DNA from 3 places in the Buttiauxella sp. WJP83 genome. Region 3 is predicted to be linked to each of the others. Evidence: predicted binding sites of a transcription regulator. Region 3 holds the regulator's gene; each other region holds the start of a gene.
What was found. The regulator PurR, encoded in region 3, represses purine synthesis genes. The targets are predictions, from matches to a motif close to CANGCAAACGTTTGCNTG.

Region 1: a site for PurR is predicted at 1,912-1,929, ahead of pyrC (dihydroorotase). Genes of this name have one in related genera too.
Region 2: a site for PurR is predicted at 2,682-2,699, ahead of OH773_RS21690 (NCS2 family permease). Genes of this name have one in related genera too.

Annotation. Positions count from the first base shown of each region.
Region 1 covers NZ_CP110080.1:2,934,146-2,938,818, forward strand. The annotation lists gene mdtH (multidrug efflux MFS transporter MdtH) at 1-392, shown strand, start outside; gene grxB (glutaredoxin 2) at 468-1,115, shown strand; gene OH773_RS13710 (hypothetical protein) at 1,087-1,248, opposite strand; gene OH773_RS13715 (lipoprotein) at 1,287-1,847, shown strand; gene pyrC (dihydroorotase) at 1,986-3,032, shown strand; gene dinI (DNA damage-inducible protein I) at 3,105-3,350, shown strand; gene bssS (biofilm formation regulator BssS) at 3,699-3,953, shown strand; gene solA (N-methyl-L-tryptophan oxidase) at 4,041-4,673, shown strand, end outside.
Region 2 covers NZ_CP110080.1:4,692,249-4,696,921, forward strand. The annotation lists gene OH773_RS21670 (PTS sugar transporter subunit IIB) at 1-143, opposite strand, end outside; gene OH773_RS21675 (PTS sugar transporter subunit IIA) at 159-602, opposite strand; gene OH773_RS21680 (LacI family DNA-binding transcriptional regulator) at 873-1,907, shown strand; gene yieH (6-phosphogluconate phosphatase) at 1,958-2,623, opposite strand; gene OH773_RS21690 (NCS2 family permease) at 2,804-4,141, shown strand; gene OH773_RS21695 (RamA family antibiotic efflux transcriptional regulator) at 4,165-4,506, opposite strand; gene OH773_RS21700 (MBL fold metallo-hydrolase) at 4,528-4,673, opposite strand, start outside.
Region 3 covers NZ_CP110080.1:2,058,604-2,063,276, reverse strand. The annotation lists gene OH773_RS09545 (C40 family peptidase) at 56-910, shown strand; gene sodB (superoxide dismutase [Fe]) at 1,033-1,614, shown strand; gene cydH (cytochrome bd-I oxidase subunit CydH) at 1,694-1,783, opposite strand; gene purR (HTH-type transcriptional repressor PurR) at 2,092-3,117, shown strand; gene punR (DNA-binding transcriptional activator PunR) at 3,136-4,053, opposite strand; gene punC (purine nucleoside transporter PunC) at 4,169-4,673, shown strand, end outside.

The DNA.
Region 1 (4,673 bases), 880 kb from region 3:
TTGAGCAGCGCCTGATGGCTGGGTTATTCCTGATGACACTGGCGATGTTGCCGATTGGCCTAACGAATAACCTCCAGCAGTTGTTCACGCTGATTTGCGTGTTTTACATCGGCTCAATCATTGCTGAACCTGCCCGTGAAACACTGGGCGCATCGCTCGCAGATTCCCGTGCTCGCGGGAGTTATATGGGATTCAGCCGTTTGGGTTTGGCCATTGGTGGCGCTTTAGGTTATGCCGGGGGCGGTTGGCTGTATGACGCCGGAAAAACGATCAACCAGCCGGAACTCCCGTGGATGATGCTCGGAATTATTGGCGTGATTACCTTGATTGCACTGTGGTGGCAATTTAGCGCTAAACCGGTCGAACCGTCTATGCTTGAGCCAGGTAACTAGTTTGCGGCCCTCATTTTTCTCTACCATACTGAAAAGTTGACGGATTTAGTCCGTAAATCAAAATGGAGGAATAACGTGAAGCTTTATATCTACGATCACTGCCCTTTTTGCCTCAAAGCACGCATGATTTTTGGCTTAAAGAATATCCCCATTGAGCTAAATGTTCTGCTAAATGACGATGAAGCCACCCCGACAAAAATGGTTGGCAAGAAAGTGGTGCCCATCTTGCAAAAAGACGACAGCCGCTATATGCCTGAAAGCATGGATATCGTGCACTACGTCGATAAACTCGATGGCGAACCACTGCTGACAGGGAGTACCCACGCGGCTATTAGTGACTGGTTGCGCCACGTCAATAGCTATGTTCAACAGTTGCTCCTTCCTCGTATTGCTAAAGCTCCCTTTGATGAGTTTGCCACACCGGAAGCGCGGGCTTATTTCGTCCACAAGAAAGAGGCGATGATCGGTTCTTTCGCGGATCACCTCTCGCATTCAACCGGTCTTATCAAGAAAATATCAGACGATCTGCGCAAGCTCGATAAACTCATTGTGCAACCTAATGCGGTCAATGGTGAGCCATCTGACGATGATATCCATCTGTTCCCACTGCTGCGTAACCTGACGCTGGTTGCCGGAATTGAGTGGCCAAGCCGTGTGGCGGCGTACCGCGATAATATGGCAAAACAGACGCAAATTAATCTGCTTTCATCCCACGCAATTTAATTGCCGTTAAGGCTTTTCCCCAGAGCGGGTAAGCATAATGCTCACCCGCCGCGTTCGGCCCTGCAAGACTTGCAATCTGATTTTCAGTTTTTTCCGGTAGCACTGCCTGCGCGATTAGATCATGATGTTGCATGTCAGGATCTGTTTCAAAGCAGCATGTTAAGGAACTCCATGAAAAAGATAGTTTTAGCCGCAGCATTAATACTCTGCGGATTAGTGGTGGGTTGTAACCAGCTAACGCAATACACCGTCAGCGAACAGGAAATCAACCACGCGCTGCAAAAACGCAATAATTTCTCTAAAGATATTGGCCTGCCAGGCGTTGCCGATGCCCATATTGTATTGAACAATTTATCCAGTGCGATTGGCCGTGAAGAAGCGAATAAAGTCACGTTAACAGGTGATGCCAAACTGGAAATGACATCGATTTTCGGCGATCAAAAAGCCAACATCAAACTGAAGCTAAAAGCGTTACCAACGTTCAATAAAGAACAAGGCGCGATTTATTTACAAGAAATGGAAGTGGTAGATGCGACTGTCGAGCCTCAAAAAATGCAAACCATTGTCCAGACACTTATTCCGTATCTGAATCAGTCACTGCAAAATTACTTCAATCAACAACCGGCTTACGTGTTGGGTGAAGACCGCAGTACCGGTGAAAATCTGGCTAAAAAATACGCCAAAGGGATTGAAGTTAAGCCCGGCGAAATTGTGATCCCTTTCACTGAGTAATTCTCACGACATTGGGGAGGTAGCAGCCGCTCCTCCCCAAGAAAATCTCAACGAAAATGGTGCAAAGCGAAACGTTTGCGCTTATTCTTTGTGTCCGGCACAAATCATCGTTAAATCCTTCCTAGCCGGAGCACTTTCATGACCGTATTACCTCAGGTATTAAAAATTCGCCGCCCAGACGACTGGCATATTCACCTTCGTGATGGTGAGATGTTAAAAACGGTGGTGCCATATACCAGCGAAATTTATGGTCGCGCGATTGTTATGCCAAACCTGGTGCCGCCAGTCACAACGGTCGAAGCCGCCATTGCCTATCGCCAGCGTATTCTGGATGCCGTACCACAGGGGCATAATTTCGAACCCCTGATGACCTGTTATCTCACCGATTCTTTAGACCCGAACGAAGTTGAGCGTGGGTTTAATGAAAACGTGTTTACCGCAGCAAAACTCTATCCTGCCAATGCGACGACGAACTCAAGCCATGGTGTCACCAGCACCGCCGCGATTTTACCGGTGCTTGAGCGCATGCAAAAAATCGGCATGCCGCTGCTTATTCACGGCGAAGTGACGCACGCTGACATTGATATTTTTGATCGTGAAGCGCGTTTTATCGAAACCGTCCTGGAGCCTTTGCGTCAGCAATTACCGGAATTGAAAGTGGTGTTCGAACACATCACCACCAAAGATGCCGCGCAGTATGTGAAGGAAGGAAACTCACTGTTGGGTGCGACCATCACTCCTCAGCATCTGATGTTTAACCGCAACCACATGCTGGTTGGCGGTGTGCGCCCTCACCTCTATTGCCTGCCAATTTTAAAACGCAGTATTCATCAGGAAGCGTTGCGTGAACTGGTTGCCAGTGGTTGTGACCGCGTATTCCTCGGTACAGATTCCGCACCACACGCGCGTCATCGTAAAGAAGCAAGTTGTGGTTGTGCGGGTTGCTTTAACGCGCCGTCAGCTCTGGGAGCTTACGCAACTGTATTTGAAGAGATGAATGCGCTTGAGCACTTTGAAGCGTTTACGTCGCTCAACGGCCCACGTTTCTATGGTCTGCCAGTTAACGAAGAAACGATTGAGTTGGTTCGTACCCCGATCACAATGCCAGAAACTATTGCCACCAGTGATGACAGCATCGTGCCATTCCTGGCCGGTGAGCAAGTTAACTGGTCAGTAAAAGCTTAATTTTAATGCCCCCTGTTGCATACAGAATAATATGGCTGTATACATATACAGTATATTATACAGGGGGCTGTTATGCGTATTGAAGTCACTATTGCCAAAACTACATCTCTGCCACAAGGCGCTATTGACGCGCTTGCGAATGAACTTTCACGCCGAATAACTCAACACTATCCTGAAAACGAAAACCACGTTCAGGTGCGTTATGCTGCCGCTAATAACCTCTCGGTGTTAGGTGCCAGCAAAGAAGATCGCGATCGCATTAGCGAAATATTGCAAGAGACCTGGGAAAGCGCTGACGACTGGTTTGCTGCGGATTAAAACTCATCATGGAAGGTGGTCGGCTTAACATTAAGTCGCCGCTCATTTCAGGTAAAAAATTCCCTCGTTGTTTTTTATGCCGGGTGTCGCCATCCGGTTTTTTTATTTTTTGAAATTTGCTTAGCAGGCTCCTTCCGCCATTCTTTCTTACTCAGAATCTTCCCAATAAAAAAGAGTAAAGCGTCGAAATAACGCACAATCGAGCTCTGTAATGTAAAAAAAGTGTTGCAGGGTATTTATTTCTTCTTCGAAATAGCTTAATCATTGATATACTTAACTGGCTTCACATTAAACAAGCATTAAACCTCGCGAACCGTTGTCTTAAACACACGTATAAAAGGGGTTATGATGGAAAAAAATAGTGATGTTATCCAGACCCATCCCCTTGTTGGATGGGACATCAGTACCGTAGATAGCTACGACGCACTGATGCTTCGCCTGCACTACCTGACCTCCAATACGCAAAAGCACGACGAAACTGAAATCGGTCAAACGTTATGGCTGACCACGGATGTTGCCCGGCAATTTATATCAATTCTTGAAGCCGGCATTGCTAAGATTGAATCTAGTGATTACCAGGTAAGCGATTATCGTAAGCATTGATTGCCGATGCTGCCCAAATAACACAAGGCACCGTAGAGGTGCCTTTTTTATTATTCTGTTTTGGCACAAAGAGAGGAGAAAAGCGCCATGCATTATGACCTTATCATCGTCGGAAGTGGGTCTGTGGGTGCCGCCGCTGGCTGCTATGCAACACATTCCGGCCTGAATGTCCTGATGATCGATAGCTGCCATCCCCCTCATCAGCAAGGTAGCCACCACGGCGATACACGCCTGATGCGCCACGCCTATGGCGAAGGCGAAAAATATGTCCCGTTAGTATTACGCGCTCAGAAACTTTGGGACGCATTACAGGAAATCAGCGGCGAGAAAGTGTTTCATCGCACCGGCGTGATTAATCTCGGCCCGGCTGATTCAACGTTTATCGCCACAGTGCAGCAAAGTGCGCAAAACTGGTCATTGCCGCTTGAAACATTGAGTGCTGAAGCAGTTATGGCCCGTTGGCCACAGATAACCGTTCCCGAAAACTATCTCGGCTTGTTTGAACCGAACTCTGGCGTACTGCGCAGCGAGTTGGCGATTAAAGCCTATATTCGACTGGCAAACCAGGGGGGCTGTGCCCAGCTGTTTAATTGCCCAGTGACTGAGATTCATCACACTGCTGAAGGTGTGGTCGTCAACACGCCGGAAGGTGAATTCACCGCGGACAAACTGCTGATCAGTGCCGGAACATGGGTCACAAAATTATTACCTGAACTGCCC
Region 2 (4,673 bases), 2.1 Mb from region 3:
TCGCTCGGTGTGCCTTTAGCTGAGCCAAGGTCAACATGATCAACATCAGCGTTGACTGCCAGATCTTTCAGAATGCTTTTAATGCTCATTTCCATCATCAGGCTGGTGCCTAAACCGTTACCGCAAACCACTGTAATTTTCATAATTGTTCCCCTGGATTAATAGCGCGCAATGACGGACAAAATGTCTTGCGTTGTTTTGGCCTGCAAAATGGCCTGAATGTCTTGTTCGTTATCGAATAATTGGGCGAGTTGAGAAATCGCTTCAATGTGGCTGGTGCTGTCGGTTGCCGCTAACACAATCAACAACTTCACCGGATCGTTTTCATCGGCATCGAAATTCACGCCTGAAGTGATAAGCGTCAGTGCCAGAGAGAGTTTGTTTGCACCTTCTTCCGGACGTGCATGGGGCATCGCAATACCGGGGCCAACCACATAGTACGGGCCGATGGCTTCATGTGAGCGGTAGATAGCCTCGACATAACGCGGTTCGATCGAACCGTTTTCAATCAGCGGACGGCATGAAATCGCCACGGCATCGCGCCAGTCTTTAGCCTTTTCGACGACCTGAACAACCTCTGCGGTTAATAGTGTTTTTAACATGCGACTGATAACTCCCGATGATAATTAACAGGAGGGTAGATTTTTCAGACAGTAATTAATGTGATGGTTGTCTCATTTGATAGCGCTACCTGATAGCGCTATCAAGCTTTGTGATAGCGCTATCATTTCTTGTCTGTCTGACTTTGGCTATATCGGGTTCCCGCATATACAATGCGATAGAGCATTTGCTGCCGTGGGCAAAGAACTGACAGACTGATGGTGAAATAAAAATAATGAAAACAGTAAGTTGTAATCGTCCCGGGAGCCGGAATGGAAAAAATGCGTAAGCGTCGTGGTACCGGACGAGTCACGCTGCAAGAAGTCGCCAATTATGCGGGTGTTGGAACCATGACGGTTTCCCGGGCGTTGAGAACCCCGGAGCAGGTTTCCGACAAATTGCGCGAGAAGATAGAACAAGCTGTGGAAGAGTTGGGTTATATCCCCAATCGGGCTGCGGGCGCGCTGGCTTCTGGTCACAGTGATACGGTCGCCGTGCTGATACCTTCTCTGACCGATAAAGCCAGTTCGCGCTTTATGCAGTCATTACAGCAAGTACTGAATAAAAATGAGTTCCAGCTACTGCTTGGCTGCCATGAACATAATCAGCATAAAGAGGCTGAAATTTTAATGACGTTACTGCAAAGCAATCCGGCTGCTTTGGTGATTTTTGGTTCTCAGTTGGCTGAAAAAACCTACCAGATTCTCGAAAAAACCAATATTCCCACTATTAACGTCGTTGGTTCCCCTTTCAGCCAGGCGCGAATTACGCTTGAAACGGCATTTTTTGAGGCGTCACATAAACTGACAGAACATCTGTTGGATCAGGGTTATAAGAATATCGGTTTTATCGGTGCGCACATGGACAACCGTTTGCAGCGTCAGCAACTGAATGGCTGGCATAAAGCGATGCTGAGTCGTTACCAGAATTCCGATCAGGTGATCACCACGCCGGATGCCGCCAGCTTGCAGTTTGGCCGTTATGCATTGACCGAAATATTACAACGCCAGCCAGAACTGGATGCTGTGATTTGCAGCCATGAGGAGATTGCGCTAGGCATCATGTTTGAGTGCCAACGGCGCTTGCTGAAAATCCCCGGAAATATCGCGGTGGCTTGTCTCGACGGTTCGGACAGCTGCGATCAAACGCACCCGACGCTGACTTCTATCCGTATTGATTATAAAAAAATGGGTAAAGACGCGGGTAAGCTACTGATTGAACTGTTGAATGATGAAAGGGATGACGAATTAGACGAATCGCGAGTTGAGCAATTCAGCTACCAGATTGAATTGCGCCAAAGTACTTAAGCACATCCGTTGCAGGGCGGATAAGCGTAAGCGCTATCCGCCAGATTTCTTTATTCCGTAATATCCCAACCCCGCGCGCGCCATAATTCCGGCAACTGCGACAAATCGGTAAAGGTCGTAACTTTCGGATGGTCAATTGGCTTGTTATGCGGATCGGCGCAGAAGTAGAAAACTTCCATTCCTGCGGCAATACCTGATTGCGCACCCGCCATTGAATCATCCACCAGCACGCAGTTTTTCACATCAACGCGCATCGCATCGGCGGCATGGAACATGATCGCCGGATCGGGTTTCCATGCCTTGATGTCATAACCGCTAAAGAGTTTGTCCGGGAAATGGCCGAGCATGCCGGTTTTGCCCAGCGAATGCTGCATTTTGCTGACCGGGCCATTGGAAACGATACACATCGGCACCTTGATTTGCGCAATGAGCGCTGCAGCACCTTCAATCTCTACGAGTTCGCTGTCGAAAAGTCGCGAAACTTCTGCGCGAAAAATTTTCTCCAGCTCCTCTTTTGCGAAGTTCACGCCATGTTGGGCATTGATAGTGTCGATGATCTCGTAGAGCTTGATCCCCTTGAAGGTTTTATGAACTTCCTCAAGCGCAAGTTCAATGCCGTTTTGCGCAAACATATGCACGTAGGCTTTGGAGCAAATAACCTCACTATCAACCAGCGTACCATCGCAGTCGAAGAACACCGCATCTATCCGGGACATACCGCTTCCTTTTATTAAAGTGAAGGATCATCTTACCCAATTTGCGCAATTTTTGCGGCACGCAATCGTTGCCGTATAAGAATTTTCAATGAAAAAAATACAACGTGGGTCATTATGTTTTGTATTTTTTGGTATAGGATAGCGACGGATTTTCCCTCTCAATGTTCGGAATTAAGACTAATGAGCCAACCACAATCTACTCCGGCCGCAAATCCGGGGCTGCTCGAGCGCGTGTTTAAACTGCGCGAACACGGCACCACGGCACGCACAGAAGTGATCGCCGGTCTCACGACCTTCCTGACGATGGTGTATATCGTTTTCGTCAACCCGCAGATCCTTGGCGCCGCTGGTATGGATACCCAGGCCGTTTTTGTCACCACCTGTTTGATTGCCGCATTAGGTAGCATCCTGATGGGTATTTTCGCCAACCTGCCAGTCGCACTGGCGCCTGCGATGGGCCTGAATGCGTTCTTCGCCTTTGTGGTTGTTGGCGCAATGGGAATTTCCTGGCAAGTGGGTATGGGCGCCATTTTCTGGGGTGCCACCGGTCTGTTACTGCTGACCATTTTCCGCGTGCGTTACTGGATGATTGCTAATATTCCGGTGAGCCTGCGCGTAGGCATCACCAGCGGTATTGGTCTGTTCATCGGGATGATGGGCCTGAAAAACGCCGGGATTATCGTTGCGAACAAAGACACACTGGTGACCATCGGTAACCTGACTTCCCACAGCGTGCTGCTGGGGGCATTAGGCTTCTTTATCATCGCAATTCTGGCTTCACGTAACATTCACGCTGCTGTACTGGTTTCCATTGTGGTGACTACGCTGCTGGGCTGGATGATGGGCGATGTGCAATACCACGGTATTGTTTCTGCACCACCAAGCGTACTTTCAGTGGTAGGGCAGGTTGATTTAGCCGGTTCACTGAACATTGGGCTGGCAGGGGTTATCTTCTCCTTCATGTTGGTTAACCTGTTTGACTCCTCCGGTACGTTGATTGGCGTAACAGACAAAGCCGGGTTGGCCGACGAAAAAGGTAAATTCCCTCGCATGAAGCAGGCGCTGTATGTTGATAGCGTATCTTCTGTTGCGGGTGCGTTTATCGGGACATCGTCCGTTACCGCGTATATCGAAAGTTCTTCTGGCGTGTCTGTCGGTGGTCGCACTGGCCTGACAGCGGTAATCGTGGGTTTGCTGTTCTTACTGGTTATCTTCCTGTCGCCACTGGCAGGCATTGTTCCGGCATATGCGGCTGCAGGTGCTCTGATTTACGTTGGCGTGTTGATGACATCCAGCCTGTCTCGCGTGAAGTGGGATGACCTGACGGAAGCGGTTCCAGCATTCATTACTGCCGTAATGATGCCATTTAGCTTCTCAATCACCGAAGGTATCGCTCTGGGCTTCATCTCTTACTGTGTGATGAAACTCGGCACTGGTCGCTGGCGTGAAATCAGCCCATGCGTGATTGTCGTAGCGCTGTTGTTTATCCTCAAAATCGTGTTTATCGACGCGCATTAATCTGTTCGTATTAAAATAGCCAGTCATGACGACTGGCTATGATTTTCCCGGCGATATCGACCCGGCGGCTGGTTAAACGTTCGCGTAAAAATGCGCGTAAACGTCTGCTGTGAATCAAAGCCGTACCTCAGACTAATATCGTAAACCTTGTTATCGGTATCGCGTAAATCACGCGCCGCCAGCAACAGTTTACGCTCGCGAATGTACTTCCCAAGACTCTCGCCTTTGTACTGCATAAACAATCGTTGCAGGTGCCACTTCGAATAACCCGAGTGATCGGCAATAACATCAATACGTAATGGTTGATGCAAATTGTCGTCAATCCATTGAACGATAGTATCGATAACTTGAGCGGAAATTGTCATTCATCCCCCTGTGTGGCTCGCTTACAAGGCACTGGCATCTTCCCACCAGGCGCTAAATTGTTGTGTGTTGTCATTAACCCAAACAGGTTCGCCCTGCCTGGGTGTTAACAGGCGGAAGTTTTTGCCTTTACTAAATTCAGTCAGGCTTTTGTATGGAGCATCCCAGG
Region 3 (4,673 bases):
ATACACGGGCATGATGGTATTCATCGTGCATTCATTTTAACCAGGGGATTGTCGAGTGGCGCGGATAACAAAAATTTCTATCACGCTCTGTGCTCTGCTATTTACCTTGCCGTATACACCATTGACGCAGGCGTCTGAGCACGCTCGTCCCGTGGCTGCGCAAAAAGCGCACGTTGTGAAAAGCACAACGAAGAGCACAGAAAAGAGCAGTAAGAGTAAAGATAAAACCACTACCGCCAGCAAGAAAACTAACACCTCTTCTAAAACCACCAGCAAGAAAAAAGAATCCACTGCCTCAAAGAGTAAAATCGCTAAGAACACCAGCAGTGCAAAAACAAAACATCTTGCAAAAAATGATCGTAAAAACTCCTCCCAGCTCGCGAAAGTCCAGCCTGTTACTTTTACCGAAAAATGCAGTAAACCGCGTAAGGGCTACAAAACGCGCTGTGTGAAAGTCAAAGCAGAGCAACCAACGACGATTGCAGCAGCGCACAAAGTCCGGGTGCAGAAAGCACAGAAGACGGCGATGAACAAACTGATGGGCCAGATTGGCAAACCGTATCGCTGGGGTGGCACGTCGCCGCGTACTGGCTTCGATTGCAGCGGTTTGGTTTATTACGCTTACAAAGATTTGGTGAAATTCCGTATTCCGCGTACTGCAAACGAAATGTATCACCTGCGTGATGCTTCTCCGGTTGATCGCGGGGAACTGGAAACGGGTGACCTTGTGTTCTTCCGCACCCAAGGCCGTGGCACTGCGGATCACGTTGGTGTCTACGTCGGTAATGGGAAATTCATCCAGTCACCGCGTACTGGCCGTGATATTCAAATCACCTCGTTGAGCGAAGACTATTGGCAACGCCACTATGTTGGCGCTAAACGCGTCATGACATCTAAAACCATTCGTTAAAACCTTCACCTGCCCTGAAATGGGCAGGTGAGTTCTTCTTTTGCTTATCCTTTCAATTTGTTAACCTAAACCCGCATTAAAAGTGGTTATTTAGAAGTAAACAAAATAATAAGGAGTTAGCAATGTCGTTCGAACTACCTGCATTACCGTATGCGAAAGATGCTTTAGCACCGCATATCTCCGCTGAAACCCTGGAATACCATTACGGCAAACACCATCAAACCTATGTCACTAACCTGAATAACCTGGTTAAGGGCACAGCTTTTGAAGGTAAAACGCTTGAAGAGATCGTTCGTACTTCCGAGGGTGGTGTTTTTAACAACGCCGCTCAGGTGTGGAACCACACCTTCTACTGGAACTGCCTGGCACCAAATGCAGGCGGGGAACCTACTGGCGAACTTCTGGACGCTATCAACAAATCTTTCGGTAGCTTCGCTGAATTCAAACAACAGTTTACTGATGCCGCTATCAAGAACTTTGGCGCAGGTTGGACGTGGTTAGTTAAACAGGAAGATGGCGCTTTAGCGATTGTTTCTACTTCCAACGCGGGTACGCCACTGACGACTGCCGCTAAACCACTGCTGACGGTGGACGTCTGGGAACATGCGTACTACATCGACTACCGCAATGCTCGTCCTAACTACCTCGAGCATTTCTGGGCGCTGGTGAATTGGGCGTTTGTTGAGAAGAATCTTGCAGCGTAGAAGTTTGCTCCCTAAATAGTTCGTGTTGCGGAGCTATTTAGGGGAATGTTAATGGGCCGCGATAAGCGGCCCATCTTAATCAGTGCAGTACGGCAGTTAATGCGCCGCAAACAATCAAAGCCAGAACAATAACTGTGGTCGTGATTGAAAATTTCAGGTCGGTACTCATCAGCAACTCCTTTTTGTTACCTTACAAAACAGCCTTACAATTGATGTGTCATGATGAGTTTCCCACAATCGGAGATAAAAATCCTCACGGTTTTAACCCGATATCCATTTTCCCTCTTCCACTTTTCGCCAGGATAGGCCAAAATCCCTCGCTAATTTATTGCGTATCGTCAATTCAATGCCCTCCTCCCGTTTTATGTCGCAATCCCGGCATACCTGCAACCATTATGTTGCCTTTGGAGTCAGCGTACGCAAACGTTTAACACATTAGTAATCAGGGGGTTAAGAGATGGCCCGGAGTGAAATTTAATGGCGACAATCAAGGACGTGGCGAAGCGCGCAAACGTTTCCACTACAACCGTATCACATGTGATTAACAAAACCCGTTTTGTGGCGGAAGAAACGCGCAACGCGGTATGGGCTGCAATTAAAGAATTGCACTACTCACCGAGTGCTGTAGCACGAAGCCTGAAAGTTAATCACACCAAAACGATCGGTCTGCTTGCCACTTCCAGTGAAGCACCTTATTTCGCCGAGATCATCGAAGCGGTGGAAAATAGCTGCTTTGAAAAAGGCTATACCCTGATTTTGGGTAACGCACACAATAACTTTGAAAAACAGCGCGCTTACTTATCGATGATGGCGCAAAAGCGTGTCGATGGTTTGCTGGTGATGTGCTCTGAATATCCAGACTCCTTGCTTTCCGTTCTCGAAGAGTACCGCCACATCCCAATGGTTGTGATGGACTGGGGCGAGTCCCGTGCTGATTTCACCGACTCCGTGGTCGATAACGCATTCCACGGTGGCTACCTGGCGGGTCGTTATTTAATTGAACGCGGTCACCGCGAAATTGGTGCTATCCCCGGCCAAATGGAACGCAATACTGGCGGCGGTCGCCATGCTGGCTTTATGAAAGCACTCGAAGAAGCGGGTATTTCTATTCCAGAAAACTGGATTGTTCAGGGTGACTTTGAACCTGAATCCGGTTATCGCGCTATGCAGCAAATCCTCGGCCAGTCTCATCGCCCTACCGCAGTATTCTGTGGCGGTGACATCATGGCGATGGGGGCAATTTGTGCCGCTGATGAGATGGGACTGCGCGTACCGCAGGATATTTCCATTATTGGTTACGACAATGTGCGTAACGCGCGCTTCTTCTCACCGGCGTTGACCACCATCCACCAGCCAAAAGATTCGCTGGGGGAAACGGCGTTTAACATGCTATTGGATAGAATCGTTAATAAACGCGAAGAGTCCCAATCGATTGAAGTCCATCCGCGTCTGATTGAACGCCGCTCGGTAGCTGATGGCCCATTCCGCGATTATCGTCGTTAAGTGTTGTTGAGCCCGGGTTTACTCGGGCTCAGGTTCCTGTAACCATTCCTGATTCATCGTTTCACTGTCCCCCAGATAATCCAGTAACCAGCTCAACGCAGGTGATGCGTCGTTTTGCCGCCAGGTCAGGCAACATGCTGCGTCAGGAAACGGGTTATCCAGGGTTAATTCGCTCCACCGCCCGGAATCCAGCCACGGCCTGGCGATATGCAACGGCACCATGCCGATACACAAACCCGCGCTCAAACAATCCGAACCGGACTGCCAGTCAGGCACCACCACACGGCGCTGGTTATCTAAAAGCCAGGTAATTCGTTTGGGTAACGAACGCGAGGTATCTTCGAGTACCAAAGACGGCCAGTCACGCAGGTCATCGTCGCTTAACGTCCCACCGCGCTGTGCCAGAGGATGAGTGGAAGCCACCACACAACGCCAGCTCAACGTTCCCATATCGCGGAAGGCATAACGCCCTCCGACCGGAATAGCCTGGGTTGCACCAATAGCCACCTCGACACGACCATCCGCCAGCGCATCCCATACGCCGTTGAACACTTCCTGGAAGATGCGCAGTTCGATATCCGGAAAATGGCGATAGAAATCCACGACCAGTTGCCGCGTTCGCTCAGGTTTAACGATGTTATCAACGGCTATAGCCAGATGCCCGCGCCATCCGTTTGCGATCTGTTGGCACTGCTGCCGTGTCGTCATCATTTTTTTGATAACAGAACGGCCCTCTTTAAGGAAAAAGAGGCCCGCTGGGGTTAATTCGACATCACGATGACGCCGTTCGAATAGCGGAACGGCTAACCAATCTTCGAGTTGCCGCACCGTATAGCTAATGGCAGACGGAACGCGGTGCAACTCCTGTGCCGCACCGCTGAAGCTACCATTGCGCGCCACCGCATCTATCACTTCCAGCGAGTATTCTGACCACATTTCTCTGCTCACAAAATTTTTGAACGCAACCTACAAATATTAGCGTTTCACAAGCGTAATTGCACTCCGTACACTCTCGCGGCAATGAACCTGCAAGATTAATCAAGAGAAAATTATGCAACCTTCAAAAGGATTTCTTATCTGGCTGGCCGGCTTAAGTGTGCTGGGCTTCCTTGCCACAGACATGTACCTGCCTGCTTTCGCTGCCATTCAGCAAGATTTACAGACCGATGCATCGGCAGTCAGTGCAAGCCTGAGTCTGTTCCTGGCTGGATTTGCGTTTGCCCAGTTAATGTGGGGACCCCTGTCAGATCACTTCGGCCGTAAACCGGTATTACTGGCGGGGTTAAGCCTGTTCGCCATTGGCTGTATCGGCATGTTGTGGGTCGAAAGCGCCACTGCGCTATTGGTACTGCGTTTTGTTCAGGCAGTTGGCGTCTGTTCGGCGGCAGTAAGCTGGCAGGCTCTGGTGACCGATTACTACCCGGCGAATCGCGCTAATCGTATTTTCGCAACGATTATGCCGCTGGTTGGCTTATCCCCGGCGTTGGCACCGTTGCTGGGCAGCTGGATTTTGAACCACTTTGACTGGCAGGCGATTTTCGCCACGCTGTTTGTCA